2 regions of the Streptomyces azureus genome follow, and region 1 is predicted to be linked to the other one. Evidence: riboswitches for the same ligand, from Rfam matches in the RefSeq annotation. Region 1 holds a riboswitch; the other holds the start of a gene.
The links. Region 1 has a riboswitch for glycine ahead of gcvT (glycine cleavage system aminomethyltransferase GcvT). Riboswitches for the same ligand answer to the same signal wherever they lie in the genome.
Positions count from the first base shown of each region.

Region 2: linked by a shared signal. The riboswitch ahead of gcvP (aminomethyl-transferring glycine dehydrogenase) and the one ahead of gcvT (glycine cleavage system aminomethyltransferase GcvT) in region 1 are both predicted to bind glycine.

Region 1 is NZ_DF968392.1:48,598-55,815, forward strand. It holds gene glyA (serine hydroxymethyltransferase) at 1-1,010, opposite strand, end outside; gene gcvH (glycine cleavage system protein GcvH) at 1,025-1,402, opposite strand; gene gcvT (glycine cleavage system aminomethyltransferase GcvT) at 1,507-2,628, opposite strand; glycine riboswitch at 2,667-2,786, opposite strand; glycine riboswitch at 2,787-2,886, opposite strand; gene AOQ53_RS32560 (AAA family ATPase) at 3,068-3,736, shown strand; gene AOQ53_RS32565 (enhanced serine sensitivity protein SseB) at 3,804-4,598, shown strand; gene AOQ53_RS32570 (enhanced serine sensitivity protein SseB C-terminal domain-containing protein) at 4,731-5,531, shown strand; gene AOQ53_RS32575 (ABC transporter permease) at 5,902-6,900, shown strand; gene AOQ53_RS32580 (ABC transporter substrate-binding protein) at 6,969-7,218, shown strand, end outside.
Region 2 is NZ_DF968235.1:7,320-14,537, forward strand. It holds gene ftsR (transcriptional regulator FtsR) at 1-164, shown strand, start outside; gene AOQ53_RS10610 (bifunctional nuclease family protein) at 249-722, shown strand; gene AOQ53_RS10615 (MerR family transcriptional regulator) at 1,039-1,722, shown strand; gene AOQ53_RS10620 (DNA polymerase IV) at 1,856-3,259, shown strand; gene AOQ53_RS10625 (PRC-barrel domain-containing protein) at 3,299-3,673, opposite strand; glycine riboswitch at 3,787-3,882, shown strand; gene gcvP (aminomethyl-transferring glycine dehydrogenase) at 4,060-6,945, shown strand; gene AOQ53_RS10635 (TOBE domain-containing protein) at 7,027-7,218, opposite strand, start outside.

The DNA of each region.
Region 1 (7,218 bases):
TCCTCGGCCTGCTGTCCGTCCAGCTCCGAGTGGCGCAGGTCGACCAGGACCAGGTGCACGTCCGTGCCGCCGGACAGGACGTCCACGCCCACGGCCCGGACGTCGTCCTTCACCAGACGCTCGGCCAGGATGCGGGCACCCTCCAGCGTACGGCGCTGGCGCTCCTTGAAGTCCTCCGAGGCCGCGACCTTGAAGGCGACCGCCTTGGCCGCGATCACATGCTCCAGCGGACCGCCCTGCTGACCGGGGAAGACAGCCGAGTTGATCTTCTTGGCGAGCTCGGCCGTGGAGAGGATCACACCGCCGCGCGGGCCGCCCAGCGTCTTGTGGGTGGTCGTGGTCACCACGTGCGCGTGCGGGACCGGGTTCGGGTGCAGCCCCGCCGCGACCAGACCGGCGAAGTGCGCCATGTCGACCATCAGGTACGCGCCGACCTCGTCCGCGATCCGGCGGAAGGAGGCGAAGTCCAGCTGCCGCGGGTAGGCCGACCAGCCCGCGACGATCAGCTTCGGCTTCGACTCCTTGGCGAGCCGCTCGACCTCGGCCATGTCGACCCGGCCGTCGTCGCCGACGTGGTAGGCGACGACGTCGTAGAGCTTGCCGGAGAAGTTGATCTTCATGCCGTGGGTCAGGTGCCCGCCGTGCGCGAGGTTCAGACCCATGATGGTGTCGCCCGGCTTGAGCAGCGCGAACATCGCGGCGGCGTTGGCCTGGGCGCCCGAGTGCGGCTGCACGTTGGCGTGCTCGGCGCCGAACAGCTCCTTGATGCGGTCGATCGCGATCTGCTCGACCACGTCGACGTGCTCGCAGCCGCCGTAGTAGCGGCGGCCCGGGTAGCCCTCGGCGTACTTGTTGGTGAGGACCGAGCCCTGCGCCTCCATGACCGCGACCGGCGCGAAGTTCTCCGAGGCGATCATCTCGAGCGTGGACTGCTGCCGGTGCAGCTCGGCGTCGACCGCGGCGGCCACGGCCGGGTCGAGCTCGTGCAGGGGTGTGTTCAGGACGGACATACGGCTACGCCTCCTCAGCCGGCGGAGAACGCGGTGTACTCGTCGGCGGAGAGCAGGTCGCCCGGCTCGTCCGTGACCCGCACCTTGAACAGCCAGCCGCCCTCGAAGGGGGCCGAGTTCACCAGCGACGGGTCGTTCACGACGTCCTCGTTGACCTCGGTGACCTCACCGGAGACGGGGGAGTAGAGGTCGGACACCGACTTGGTCGACTCCAGCTCGCCGCAGGTCTCGCCCGCGGACACGGAGTCACCGACCTCGGGGAGCTGGACGAAGACCACGTCGCCGAGCGCGTTGGCCGCGTGCTCCGTGATGCCGACCGTCGCGACGCCGTCCTCGGCGGCCGACAGCCACTCGTGTTCCTTGCTGTAACGCAGCTGCTGGGGGTTGCTCATGGCCTGGATTCTCCTGTACGCGCGGGAGTGCTGTTGACGGGGGGACTACTGGTGAGCTGGAACGAAGGACCACGGGGGCGCCTGCGGCGGCCCCCGGCCAGTGTCTACTTCTGCCGCTTGTAGAACGGCAGCGCCACGACCTCGTACGGCTCGTGACTGCCCCGGATGTCCACGGCCACGCCGGGTGTGCCGGGCGCGGCGTGCGCGGCGTCGACGTACGCCATCGCGATCGGCTTGCCGAGGGTGGGGGAGGGGGCGCCGGAGGTGACCTCGCCGATCACCTCGCCGCCGGCCACGACCGCGTACCCGGCGCGCGGGACCCGGCGGCCCTCGGCGACGAGCCCGACCAGCACGCGGGGCGGGTTCTGCTCGGCGCGGGCGGCGGCCTCCCGCAGGGCCTCGCGGCCCACGAAGTCGCCCTCCTTCTCGAACTTCACCACCCGGCCGAGCCCGGCGTCGAAGGGCGTCAGGGAGGTGCTCAGCTCGTGCCCGTACAGCGGCATGCCCGCCTCCAGACGCAGTGTGTCGCGGCAGGACAGCCCGCAGGGGACCAGACCGGCGCCCTCGCCCGCCTTGGTCAGGGCCTGCCACAGCTCGACCGCGTGCTCCGGCTTCACGAACAGCTCGAAGCCGTCCTCGCCGGTGTAGCCGGTGCGGGCGATCAGCGCCGGGACGCCCGCGACCGTGCCCGGCAGACCGGCGTAGTACTTCAGGCCGTCGAGGTCGGCGTCGGTGAGGGACTTCAGGATCCCCGGGGACTCCGGTCCCTGCACGGCGATCAGCGCGTAGGCGTCCCGGTCGTCACGCACCTCGGCGTCGAAGCCCGCGGAACGTTCCGCCAGGGCGTCCAGGACGACCTGGGCGTTGGAGGCGTTGGCGACGACCATGTACTCGGTCTCCGCGAGCCGGTAGACGATCAGGTCGTCGAGGATGCCGCCGTCGGCCCGGCAGATCATGGTGTAGCGGGCGCGGCCGGGCTTGACGCCGCCGATGTTGCCCACCAGGGCGTGGTCGAGGAGGGCGGCGGCCTGCGGACCGGTGACGGTGATCTCCCCCATGTGGGAGAGGTCGAACAGGCCGGCCTTCGTGCGCACGGCGTTGTGCTCGTCGCGCTCGGAGCCGTAGCGCAGGGGCATGTCCCAGCCGGCGAAGTCGGTCATCGTCGCGCCGAGCGAACGATGCAGGGCATCGAGCGCGGTGTGGCGGAGTTCTCCTGTACTGCTCATCGGTCGGTCGTCTCCAAGGGCATGACGGGCGAGGTCGTTCCTCCCCATCTGTCATCGGAACCTGAGAGGTTCGCCATGACCACACGGTCCTGGCTTGCACCTTGGGTGGAGCCGCACCCCTTGTCCTGGACAGGGGAAGGCCCGCTTTTCAGATGTGCCTCGCCCGCGCGGTAACGGGGCCTGAGAGATTCAAGGGAGGGACTTGCTCCTTCGGCGCCCCAGCGTCAGCGATGCTGGGAACTCTCCCGCGCGGATTCAAACGGCCGGTATGCAGTTGGCGCGCACATCATTGCACGCATCGTCGCGGGGTGGCAGGGGCACCACCCTGTAGCAGGCCTGTTGCAGGAAGAGGACTAAAACCAGAGAGATCGGGCATTACCTTCTCTTTACACTCAGCGGGGATGGGACTCCGTACCTGGCCCCAGGGGAGGACATCACGGTGAACAGGACCACCGCGTACGCCACGACATCGGGCGTCGCGCTGCCCGAGCAGCCGGCCGCTCCGGCACGGGCGGCCTGCGGCCCGCTGCCGGTGCCGGTCGTCCGCGATCTGCGCGAGCGCGCCGGCCGCAGCCCGCACGCGCTGCTCTTCGGCCCCCGCGACCTCGTCGTGGTCACGGGCCTGCCCGGCAGCGGCAAGTCCACGCTGATGCGGCGCACCGTGCCCGGCCGGCGCATCGACTCCCAGGACACCCGCGACCGCTGGGACGGCCGCATGCCGCGCTTCCTGCCGTACGCGGTCTACCGCCCGCTCGTCCGCCTCGCCCACTACGCCGGGCTGCGCCGCGCCCTGCGCGCCGGCGAGGGCGTCGTCGTGCACGACTGCGGCACCCAGGCCTGGGTCCGCCGCTGGCTGGCCCGCGAGGCCCGCCGCCGGGACGGCACCCTGCATCTGCTCATGCTCGACGTCACCCCCGAGGAGGCCCTGGCCGGCCAGCGAGACCGCGGCCGCGGTGTCTCGCGGTACGCCTTCCTGCGCCACCGTGCGGCGACCACCCACCTGCTGCGCGCCGTGGAGCGGGGCGAACTGCCCGCGGGCTGCGGCTCGGCGATCCTCGTCGACCGGGACGCGGCGGACACCCTGCGCCGGATCGGGTTCACGGGCTGACCGCAGGCGGCCGGCGAGACGCTAGCCTTTTGAGCCACAGCAGTGGTTCCAGGCAGGCGGTAGGCAGATGGACTTCCCGGCGGACTTCTCCGCGGACTTCCCGGCGCACACGCAGACCCACCCGCACGGCGGATGGCCAGGCAACGAACTGGAGGAGGTGCTCTCGGCCTCCCTCGGCGCCGGGCCGTCGGCCGGCGGGCGGATCGTCGAGGTGCTCGGCCGGAGTTTCGTCTGGGTCCCCCTGCCGAGCGGCGGCGGCCCGCGGAGCGGTCCCCTCGACCTGCCCGGCATCGAGATCGAGGGCCAGGCGTACGTACCGGTGTTCAGCTCCGAGGAGCAGTTCCGCCAGGTCGTCGGCTCCCACATGTCCTACACCATCGCGCCCGCCGTGGAGTTCGCCCGCGGCCTGCCCCCGCACGCCGGGATAGCCGTCAACCCGGGCGGCGTGGTCGGCATACCGCTCCCGCCGCCCGCCGTGGCCGAGCTGTGCCGGGCCGGCCGGACGCCCCTGGACGGCCCCGCGAGCGGCGGCCGGGTCCGCCTCTTCGAGCCCGACTGGCAGGACGACCCGGTGGACTTCCTCGCCGCCGCCTCCGCCGAGTTCGAGGCGATCGGCGTCGTCGTCACGGCCCGCCGCTGCCTCGCCGCGATCGAGACCGCCGACCCGGTGATGTTCGTGGGCGTCGAACTCTCCCAGTGGGAAGGCGACCTGCGGGCCCTCCCACTGGACGCCCTGTCCCGGGCCGTCACCAGGTCCCCGGCCCCGTGGCAGGTCAACCTGGTCCTCCTGGACGTGGCGGAGGACCCGGTGGGTCACTGGATGCGGGAGCGGGTGCGCCCGTTCTTTCAGCGGGCTCACTAGCGAACGCTCCCACGAGTGAGGCGCGCGGCCGGCCACGGCCGGACCCGCACCCGCCGGACGAGGCAAGTCCCGAGTCGGCGGGCGGGCTTAAGCTAGGTCACGGTCGAGGCGTTGTACGAAGGGGCGGTAAAGGTGAGCGCGAGCGGCACGGCCGCGGCCGGACAGGTCGAGCACATGCTGCGCCAGGTCACGCCCGGGCGTTACGACGCCTACGAGGCACTCCTGCGCGCGCTCGCGACCCCGCACTCCGGCCAGATCTGGATGCTCCTCTGGCACGGCCAGGCGGGCTCCCCCGACGCCCAGTACGGGAACATGGAGGTCGACGGCTACGGCTACGCCCCCTGTGTGACCTCCGCCCAGGAGCTCTCGGCCAGCGGCTGGAACCGCTCGTACGAGGTGGTCGACGGAGTCGACGTCGCCCGCGCCCTCTACCCCGACCACTACGGCCTCTGGCTCAACCCGCACGCCCCCGGCGGCGGCGTCGGCATCCCCTGGCTCGACCTGCGCCGGATCGCCACGGGCCTGGACCGCCAGCCCGCCGGCCCGCTGCGGCTGTCCGAACCGGCCATCGAGATCCCGCAGTTCTACGCCCTGCTCGCGCAGAACGCCCACCGCACCCCGGCCGTCCGCTCGCTGCGCCGGGCCTGGGTACAGCCCGCGCTGGGCGCGCCGTATCTCGCCATCGGACTGGATGTGTACGACACCTCGCCGCCGGCCGTGGATTCAGTGCGCGCGATGATGCAGCAGTCCCTCGGTGCCGTACCGGACGGGCTGCCCGTCTCGACCGTCGCCATGTCCGACGAACACGACCCGGTCGCCATGTGGCTGCGCGCGAACGCCCGCCCCTTCTACGACCGTGAGGCCCATGCCACGGCCCCCGTCCAGGCCCCGGCCTCCGGCCACGGCTTCCCCCCGGCCCAGGGCAGGTACTGACCCGGCCCGCACCGGCCGTTGCCGCGCCGGCCGTCCAGCTCGCGGGTGCCAGGTGCTCTGCGCGCAATGCGCATGTTTCAAGGCCGTATCGTCCGGACCACGTGCCCGCGTGTCCGGATAACGGAATCCCCCAGTCGGCATCACGGTTGCGCATACTTTCTCCACCAGGCCTGGCGTGTGATCGTAAGCGCGTTGAAGACTCGCCTCTCAGGCGCGAGGCCGTCGATCCTGTGAGCGATACCAAGCGAAGGATCGGCCTGACGGTGGCCGTACCATCTGCGGACGCCGCGCCATAGCCACAGTGGAGCAAGCCGCCGACAACGGTGGGCAAGGGGGCCGGTGACCACCGGCGAGAAGGGGCAGGGCACTTGTGACGGCACCGATCGAGACCACCGGATCGCAGGCCGAGGCCCAGCCGGAGGCCGTGCTGGCGGGTGTGAAGTCCCAGAACATCGAGGGCCGGTCCCTCGGGCAGATCGCCTGGACCCGCTTCAAGCGCGACAAGGTGGCGGTGGCGGGCGGCGTCGTGGTCGTGCTGCTCATCCTGACGGCCGCCCTGTCCCGTCCGCTTCAGTCGCTGCTGGGCCTCGACCCCAACGCCTTCCACCAGGACCTCATCGACCCCAACACCACGCTCCCCAAGGGCGACTTCGGCGGCATGAGCTGGGACCACCCGCTCGGTGTGGAGCCGAAGTTCGGGCGCGACATCCTCGCCCGCATCCTGGAGGGCTCCTGGGTCTCCCTCGTCGTCGCCTTCGGAGCGACGGTGCTGTCCAATGTGATCGGCACCGTGCTCGGCCTGGTCGCGGGCTACTACGGCGGGCGCGTCGACGCGGTCATCAGCCGGCTCATGGACACCTTCCTGGCCTTCCCGCTGCTGCTCTTCGCCATCGCCATCTCGGCGACGCTCCAGGGCGGCGCTTTCGGGCTCGAGGGCCTCCCGCTGCACATCCTCGTGCTGATCTTCGTCATCGGCTTCTTCAACTGGCCCTACATGGGCCGCATCGTCCGCGGTCAGACGCTGGCGCTGCGAGAGCGGGAGTTCGTCGACGCCTCCCGGGGGATGGGCGCTTCCGGGCCGTACATCCTCTTCAAGGAGCTGCTGCCGAACCTGGTCGCGCCGATCATCGTCTATTCGACGCTGCTCATCCCGACCAACATCCTCTTCGAGGCCTCCCTCAGCTTCCTCGGCGTGGGCATCCAGCCGCCGCAGGCGTCGTGGGGCGGCATGCTCAACCAGGCCGTCGACTTCTTCGAGGTCGATCCGCAGTACATGCTCGTCCCCGGTCTTGCCATCTTCATCACCGTACTGGCCTTCAACCTCCTCGGTGACGGCCTCCGGGACGCTCTCGACCCCCGCAGCCGCTGACGTCTGCGGTCGCGGCCGGTGCCGCGTCCAGCCCAAGTGTTCAACTTCAGAAGGGGAATCCGACCATCATGCGAAGGTCAGCAATTGCCGTCGCCGCGGCCCTCAGCAGCGCCAGCCTCGTGCTGGCGGGCTGCAGCAAGGCCGACGACAACGGCGACAACGGCGGCAGCAAGGCCACCGCCGACGCCGCCACGAAGTCGGTCGTGAACGCCTCTACGGAGAAGGGCGGCACGGTCACCTACGCGATGTCCGACGTCCCGGACTCGTTCGACCCGGGCAACACGTACTACGCGTACATGTACAACTTCAGCCGCCTCT
Region 2 (7,218 bases), on a different contig from region 1:
ATCGCGAAGCCGGGCTCGTGGACCAGGTGGTGGCCCCGTTGAAGCGGCACCGGAACCCGCAGACCAGGGCTCATGCGGAGGACCGCACCAAGGAGCTGGCGGGGCTCACGGTGAAGCTGCACGCCGCGCTTGTGCAGACGGCGCTCGGGGTGCGACTGCCCTGAGACGGCTGGTCGCGGAGGGCCGGATCAGGCGCCCGTTCCCGGCCCGACTACCCAAACATCCCGAGCACGGCCTAGGGTTACTGTGTGAACGAGCTCGATGTCGTAGGTGTCCGGGTGGAAATGCCCTCCAACCAACCGATCGTGCTGCTGCGTGAAGTGGGAGGCGACCGTTACCTCCCCATCTGGATCGGACCGGGGGAGGCGACGGCGATCGCCTTCGCCCAGCAGGGCATGGCTCCTGCGCGGCCACTGACCCACGACCTGTTCAAGGACGTGCTGGAAGCCGTCGGTCAGGAGCTCACGGAAGTGCGCATCACGGACCTGCGTGAGGGCGTCTTCTACGCGGAGCTGGTCTTCGCCAGTGGCGTCGAGGTGAGCGCCCGCCCGTCCGACGCCATAGCGCTGGCCCTGCGCACCGGTACGCCGATCTACGGCAGTGACACGGTGCTCGACGACGCCGGTATCGCGATCCCGGACGAGCAGGAGGACGAGGTGGAGAAGTTCCGCGAGTTCCTCGACCAGATCTCCCCGGAGGACTTCGGCAGCAGCAGCCAGTGAGCTCCGGCTTCCGGCAAGAGCCGGATGGCGGGGAGAATCAGTGGTCGGTGAGACGTCTGGGCGGCCCGGCGGACGATGTGGTCCGCGGCAGGGCCGCCCGCCGCATGTGCGGCGGGCGAATTGCCCGCATGTGCCTCAGGCGAGTGAAAGCGTCACGCGGCCCGTATCGGAGGCATTCGGCTAGCCTTTCCCCGCGGCGGGGCACGGGAAACCACTCTTAGGGTGATTATCACTCGGCGTGGCGAGTGTGGCGATCGTTGACGCGCCCCTGGTGACTGCCTACCGTCGAGAAGGCAGGTCAAGGACGGAGGTCGGCGTGAGAAGCAGCGGCGACGGTACGGCTGGGGGTGGCCCCGAGCGCAGTCTCAGGGCGAGCGGTCCGTACCCTCCCCCGGGCTCACGACTCCGCCAGAGCGGGGGGTGTCCCCAGCCCGGCGGCGTGGCAGATCACGCTCCGCAGCGACCGACGGCCGTGCCGAGCATCGGAGGGACGACTTCCATGGCGTCCGAGCAGATCGGCTATCGCGGGCCAACGGCCTGCGCGGCTGCCGGTATCACCTACCGGCAGCTGGACTACTGGGCCCGCACGGGCCTCGTCGAGCCGAGCGTGCGTCCCGCCTACGGGTCGGGAACGCAGCGGCTGTACAGCTTCCGGGACGTCGTCGTCCTGAAGATCGTCAAGAGGTTCCTCGACACCGGGGTGTCGCTCCAGAACATCCGCACGGCCGTCAAGCATCTCAGGGAACGCGGTTTCCGCGACCTGGAGCGGATGACGCTGATGAGTGACGGGGCGACGGTCTACGAGTGCACCTCACCGGACGAGGTCCATGCCCTGCTGCAAGGGGGCCAGGGTGTCTTCGGGATCGCCGTGGGCGTGGTGTGGCGCGATGTCGAGAGCGCGCTGTCCCAGCTGCACGGGGAGCGGGTCGACACCGGGGAGACGCTGGTCGGGCCCAACCCGGCGGACGAGCTGGCGCGGCGGCGGAATCGGGCCGTTTGAGCCGCCCGGCGGTGCGGTGCCCTGGCGGCCGTTACGGGCGGGACGTTTCCGCACGGGACTGCAAGAGGTTTCCCTCAGGGCGTCAGGGCGGTTGTCCGGGGCGTTGTCAGTGGCGTAGGGCAGCATCGGAGATGTGAGAACCGCGCCCACGATCCTGCATCTCGACATGGATGCCTTCTTCGCCTCGGTGGAGCAGGCGTCCAAGCCGAGTCTGCGCGGGAAGGCCGTGGTCGTGGGCGGGCTGGGGCCGCGGGGCGTCGTGGCCACGGCGTCGTACGAGGCCAGGGTCTTCGGTGTGCATTCGGCGATGCCGATGGGGCAGGCCAGGCGTCTCGCGCCCAACGCCGCGTATCTCGTGCCGCGCTTCGGGTTCTACAAGGCGATCAGCGAGCGGGTGATGGAGCTGCTGCGGGCGTTGTCGCCGCTGGTGGAGCCGCTGAGCCTGGACGAGGCGTTCGTGGACCTGGAGGCCGGGGGAGCGGCCTGGGACGAGCAGTCGGCGCGGCTGGTCGGGGCGCGGCTGCGCGCGGACATACGGGCCGTCACCGGGCTCACGGGGTCGGTCGGGCTCGCCGCCTCCAAGATGCTCGCGAAAATCGCCTCGGAGCAGGCCAAGCCCGACGGGCTGGTGGTGATCGAGCCGGGGACCGAGCGGGCGATGCTCGGTCCGATGTCGGTGCGGACACTGCCGGGGGTCGGGCCGGCGACGGGCGACCACCTGCGGCGGGCCGGGATCACCACGATCGAGGAGATCGTCGAGGCGGGCGAGGACGAAATGGTCCGGCTGCTGGGAAAGTCGCACGGGCACGGCCTCTACGCCATGGCGCTCGCGCGGGACGACCGGCCCGTGGTGGCGGAGCGGGAGGCGAAGTCGGTGTCGGTCGAGGACACCTACGACGTGGACATCCACGACCGGGTGCGGGTCGGCCTCGAGGTGCAGCGGCTCGCCGACCGGTGCGTGCGGCGGCTGCGCGGGGCCGGCCTGTCCGGGCGGACGATCGTGCTGAAGGTGCGGCGGTACGACTTCTCGACGCTCACCCGGTCCGAGACGCTGCGCGGGCCGACGGACGATCCCGGGGTGATCCGCGAGGCGGCGGCCCGGTTGCTCGACTCGGTCGACACGACGGGCGGTGTGCGGCTGCTCGGGGTGGGCGTCAGCGGGCTCGCCGACTACACGCAGGAGGATCTCTTCGCGCAGGCGGCGGGGGAGCGGACGCCGGGGCAGGGGCCGGTCGAGGAGCCTGCCGTGGCGCCGGCCGAGGAGCAGCCGGCGCTCGCCGAGCGGCTGTGGCCGGCCGGGCACGACGTACGGCACGCCGCGTTCGGGCACGGGTGGGTGCAGGGCAGCGGTCTGGGGCGGGTCACCGTGCGGTTCGAGACGCCCGGCTCGGAGCCCGGGCGGGTGCGCACCTTCCGGGTCGACGATCCGGATCTGGAACCGGCGGATCCGTTGCCGCTGGTGTTATCGAGACCGGAGGACAGCGGCGGGCCGGAGGGCGCGTCCGGAGCTGTGGGGCTGCGGTCCACTGCCCCTTAGACGCCTGGACGGCTGGCAGTTGGACGGCTTGCCGGGGCTTCAGGCCGTCTCGTCCGTGCCTGCCAGTTTGCCGTAGTCGTGGTCCGCGAGCGGGGGAGGTGCGGCGACGTCCAGGCCGTAGTGGTGGTAGAGCTGGAGTTCCTGTTCCGGGGAGAGGTGGCGGCCCACGCCGAAGTCGGGGGCGTCTTTGATCAGGGCGCGGTCGAAGGGCACGTGGAGGGCGCCGTCAATCAGTTCACTCGGCTCGAGTGGGACGAAAGCGTCCCTGCTGAACAGGCCGGTCCGTATGGCCGCCCACTCCGGCTCGCCGGTGGCGTCGTCGAGGTAGACCTCGTCGATCGTGCCGATCCTGGTTCCGTTGCGGTCGAACGCCTTGCGGCCGATCAGGTTGCGCGGATCGATATCGGTTCGCACGGGCCCTCCACATGGTCGCAACTCATCCGTAAGCACTACAAAACGGCACAATCGGAGAAGCGGCCACTCGAAGGTTCGTGCGTTGACCGCGCTGGTACGCTGGCAGCGGCTGCTGACCCCGTGCGGGAGAGTCCTCCAGACACCATCGGAGGCGCCGAAGGAGCAAATCCTCCCCGGAATCTCTCAGGCTCACGTACCGCACGGACGAGGTCACTCTGGAAAGCAGGGCGGGTGTCGACGGCTTCCGCTCTCACCGACGGTGAAAGCCGGAGGCCTTCGGGCGATCCGGTGAAGCTCTCAGGTCGAGATGACAGAGGGGGAGGCCGTTCGGGTACCCGTGCCGTGGTGCCCCTCGAAGGTCGTGTCAGACCAGGAGGCCTCCGCAAATGACCGCCCATCGCATTCCGCTCTCCGAGCTCGAAGAGGCAGTTCCCTTCGAGCAGCGCCACATCGGCCCCGACCACGAGGCCCGCGCCAAGATGCTCGCGCAGGTCGGCTACGGCTCGCTGGACGAGCTCACGGCCGCCGCGGTCCCGGCCGTGATCAAGAGCGCCGAGGCGCTGGACCTGCCGGGCGCCCGCAGCGAGGCCGAGGTGATCGCCGAGCTGCGCTCCCTCGCCGACCGCAACCAGGTCCTCGGCTCCATGATCGGGCTCGGGTACTACGGCACGTTCACGCCGCCGGTCATCATGCGCAACGTCATGGAGAACCCGGCCTGGTACACGGCCTACACGCCGTACCAGCCGGAGATCTCGCAGGGACGGCTCGAGGCGCTGCTCAACTTCCAGACCATGGTCGCCGACCTCACCGGACTGCCCACCTCCGGTGCCTCGCTGCTCGACGAGGGCACCGCGGCCGCTGAGGCCATGGCCCTGTCGCGGCGGCTCGGCAAGAACAAGAGGGGCCTGTTCCTGGTCGATGCGGACGCGCTGCCGCAGACCATCGCCGTGATCCAGACCCGGGCAGAGCCGGCCGGCGTCGAGGTCGTCGTCGCCGACCTCGGTGAGGGCATCCCCGCCGAGATCGCCGAGCGCGAGATCAATGGCGTGCTGATCCAGTACCCGGGCGCCTCCGGAGCCGTTCGGGACATCAAGCCGGTCATCGACCAGGCGCACGAGCTCGGGGCGCTCGTCACCGTCGCCGCCGATCTGCTCGCGCTGACGCTGCTGAAGTCGCCCGGTGAGCTCGGCGCGGACATCGCCGTCGGGACGACGCAGCGCTTCGGTGTGCCGATGGGCTTCGGCGGTCCGCATGCCGGCTACATGGCGGTCAAGGAGAAGATGGCGCGCAGCCTGCCCGGGCGGCTCGTCGGCGTGTCCGTGGACGCCGACGGCAACAAGGCCTACCGGCTGGCACTGCAGACGCGTGAGCAGCACATCCGCCGTGAGAAGGCGACCAGCAACATCTGCACCGCGCAGGTGCTGCTCGCCGTCATGGCCGGCATGTACGCCGTCTACCACGGGCCGGAGGGCCTGAAGGGCATCGCGCGGCGCACCCACCGGTACGCCACGGTTCTCGCCGCCGGGCTCGCGAACGGCGGTGTCGAGGTCGTGCACGGCTCCTACTTCGACACGCTGACCGTGCGCGTCGAGGGCCGGGCCGCCGACGTCGTGGCCGCCGCGCGGGAGAACGGGGTCAACCTCCGTCTCGTCGACGCCGACCACGTCTCGATCGCCTGCGACGAGACCACCACGCGGGCCCAGCTGCGTGCCGTCTGGGCCGCCTTCGGTGTCGAGGGTGTCATCGAGGCGCTGGACGCGGCCACCGAGGACGGGCTTCCGGACGCGCTGCTGCGCACCGACGAATACATGACACACCCCGTCTTCCACCAGCACCGCTCCGAGACCGCCATGCTGCGCTACCTGCGCCGGCTGGCCGACCGCGACTACGCGCTCGACCGGGGCATGATCCCGCTGGGCTCCTGCACCATGAAGCTCAACGCGACCACGGAGATGGAGCCGGTCACCTGGCCCGAGTTCGGGCAGCTGCACCCCTTCGCGCCCGCCGAGCAGGCCGGGGGCTACCTCACGCTCATCCACGAGCTGGAGGACCGTCTCGCCGAGGTCACCGGGTACGACAAGGTGTCCCTCCAGCCGAACGCCGGGTCGCAGGGCGAGCTGGCCGGTCTGCTCGCCGTACGCGGGTACCACCGGGCCAACGGGGACGAGCAGCGCATCGTGTGCCTGATCCCGTCGTCCGCGCACGGCACCAACGCCGCCAGCGCGGTGATGGCGGGCATGAAGGTCGTCGTCGTGAAGACCGCCGAGGACGGCGAGATCGACGTCGAGGACCTGCGGGCGAAGATCGAGCAGTACCGCGACGAGCTGTCGGTGCTGATGATCACGTACCCGTCCACCCACGGTGTGTTCGAAGAGCACGTCGCCGACATCTGCGCGCAGGTGCACGAGGCGGGCGGGCAGGTCTACGTCGACGGGGCCAACCTCAACGCGCTCGTGGGGCTCGCCAAGCCGGGGCACTTCGGCGGTGACGTCTCGCACCTGAACCTGCACAAGACCTTCTGTATCCCGCACGGCGGCGGAGGTCCCGGCGTCGGCCCGGTGGCGGTGCGTGAGCACCTCGCGCCGTACCTGCCGAACCACCCGCTCCAGCCCGAGGCGGGCCCGGAGACGGGCGTCGGTCCCATCTCCGCGGCGCCGTGGGGTTCCGCCGGCATCCTGCCCATCTCCTGGGCGTACGTCCGGCTCATGGGCGGCGAGGGGCTGAAGCGGGCCACGCAGGTCGCGGTGCTCAGCGCCAACTACATCGCCAAGCGGCTGGAGCCGCACTACCCGGTGCTCTACACCGGCCCCGGCGGGCTCGTGGCGCACGAGTGCATCATCGACCTGCGGCCGCTGACCAAGGCGACCGGGGTGAGCGTCGACGACGTCGCCAAGCGGCTGATCGACTACGGCTTCCACGCGCCGACGATGTCCTTCCCGGTGGCCGGGACGCTGATGATCGAGCCGACCGAGTCGGAGGACCTGACCGAGCTGGACCGGTTCTGCGAGGCGATGATCGCCATCCGTGCGGAGATCGAGAAGGTCGGCTCCGGCGAGTGGCCCGCGGACGACAACCCGCTGCGGGGCGCCCCGCACACCGCCGGGACGCTCGCCGGGGAGTGGGAGCACGCCTACAGCCGTGAGGAGGCCGTCTTCCCGGCCGGCGTCTCGGCCGCCGACAAGTACTGGCCGCCGGTGCGCCGCATCGACCAGGCCTTCGGCGACCGGAACCTGGTCTGCTCCTGCCCGCCGCTGGACGCGTACGAGGACTAACCGGCCGGATCGGTCGTAAGGGAGGGGCTCCGCGGTGCGGGGCCCCTCCCGTCATTCGGCGGCGAGGGACACCTCGGTCGACTAGATCAGGGCGACGACGGGGGTTCCCGCCGACAGGGCGAGGTCGTCCGCGGCGTCCCTGGTGATCGCGGCGGTCAGCTCGCCGCCCTCGACGGTGACCCGGACGGACGCCATGGCGTCGCCGGTCGCGATGTCCGTGACCGTGCCGGGGAGCCGGTTGCGGATGGACAGGCCCTCGACGGGGGCGGTGGC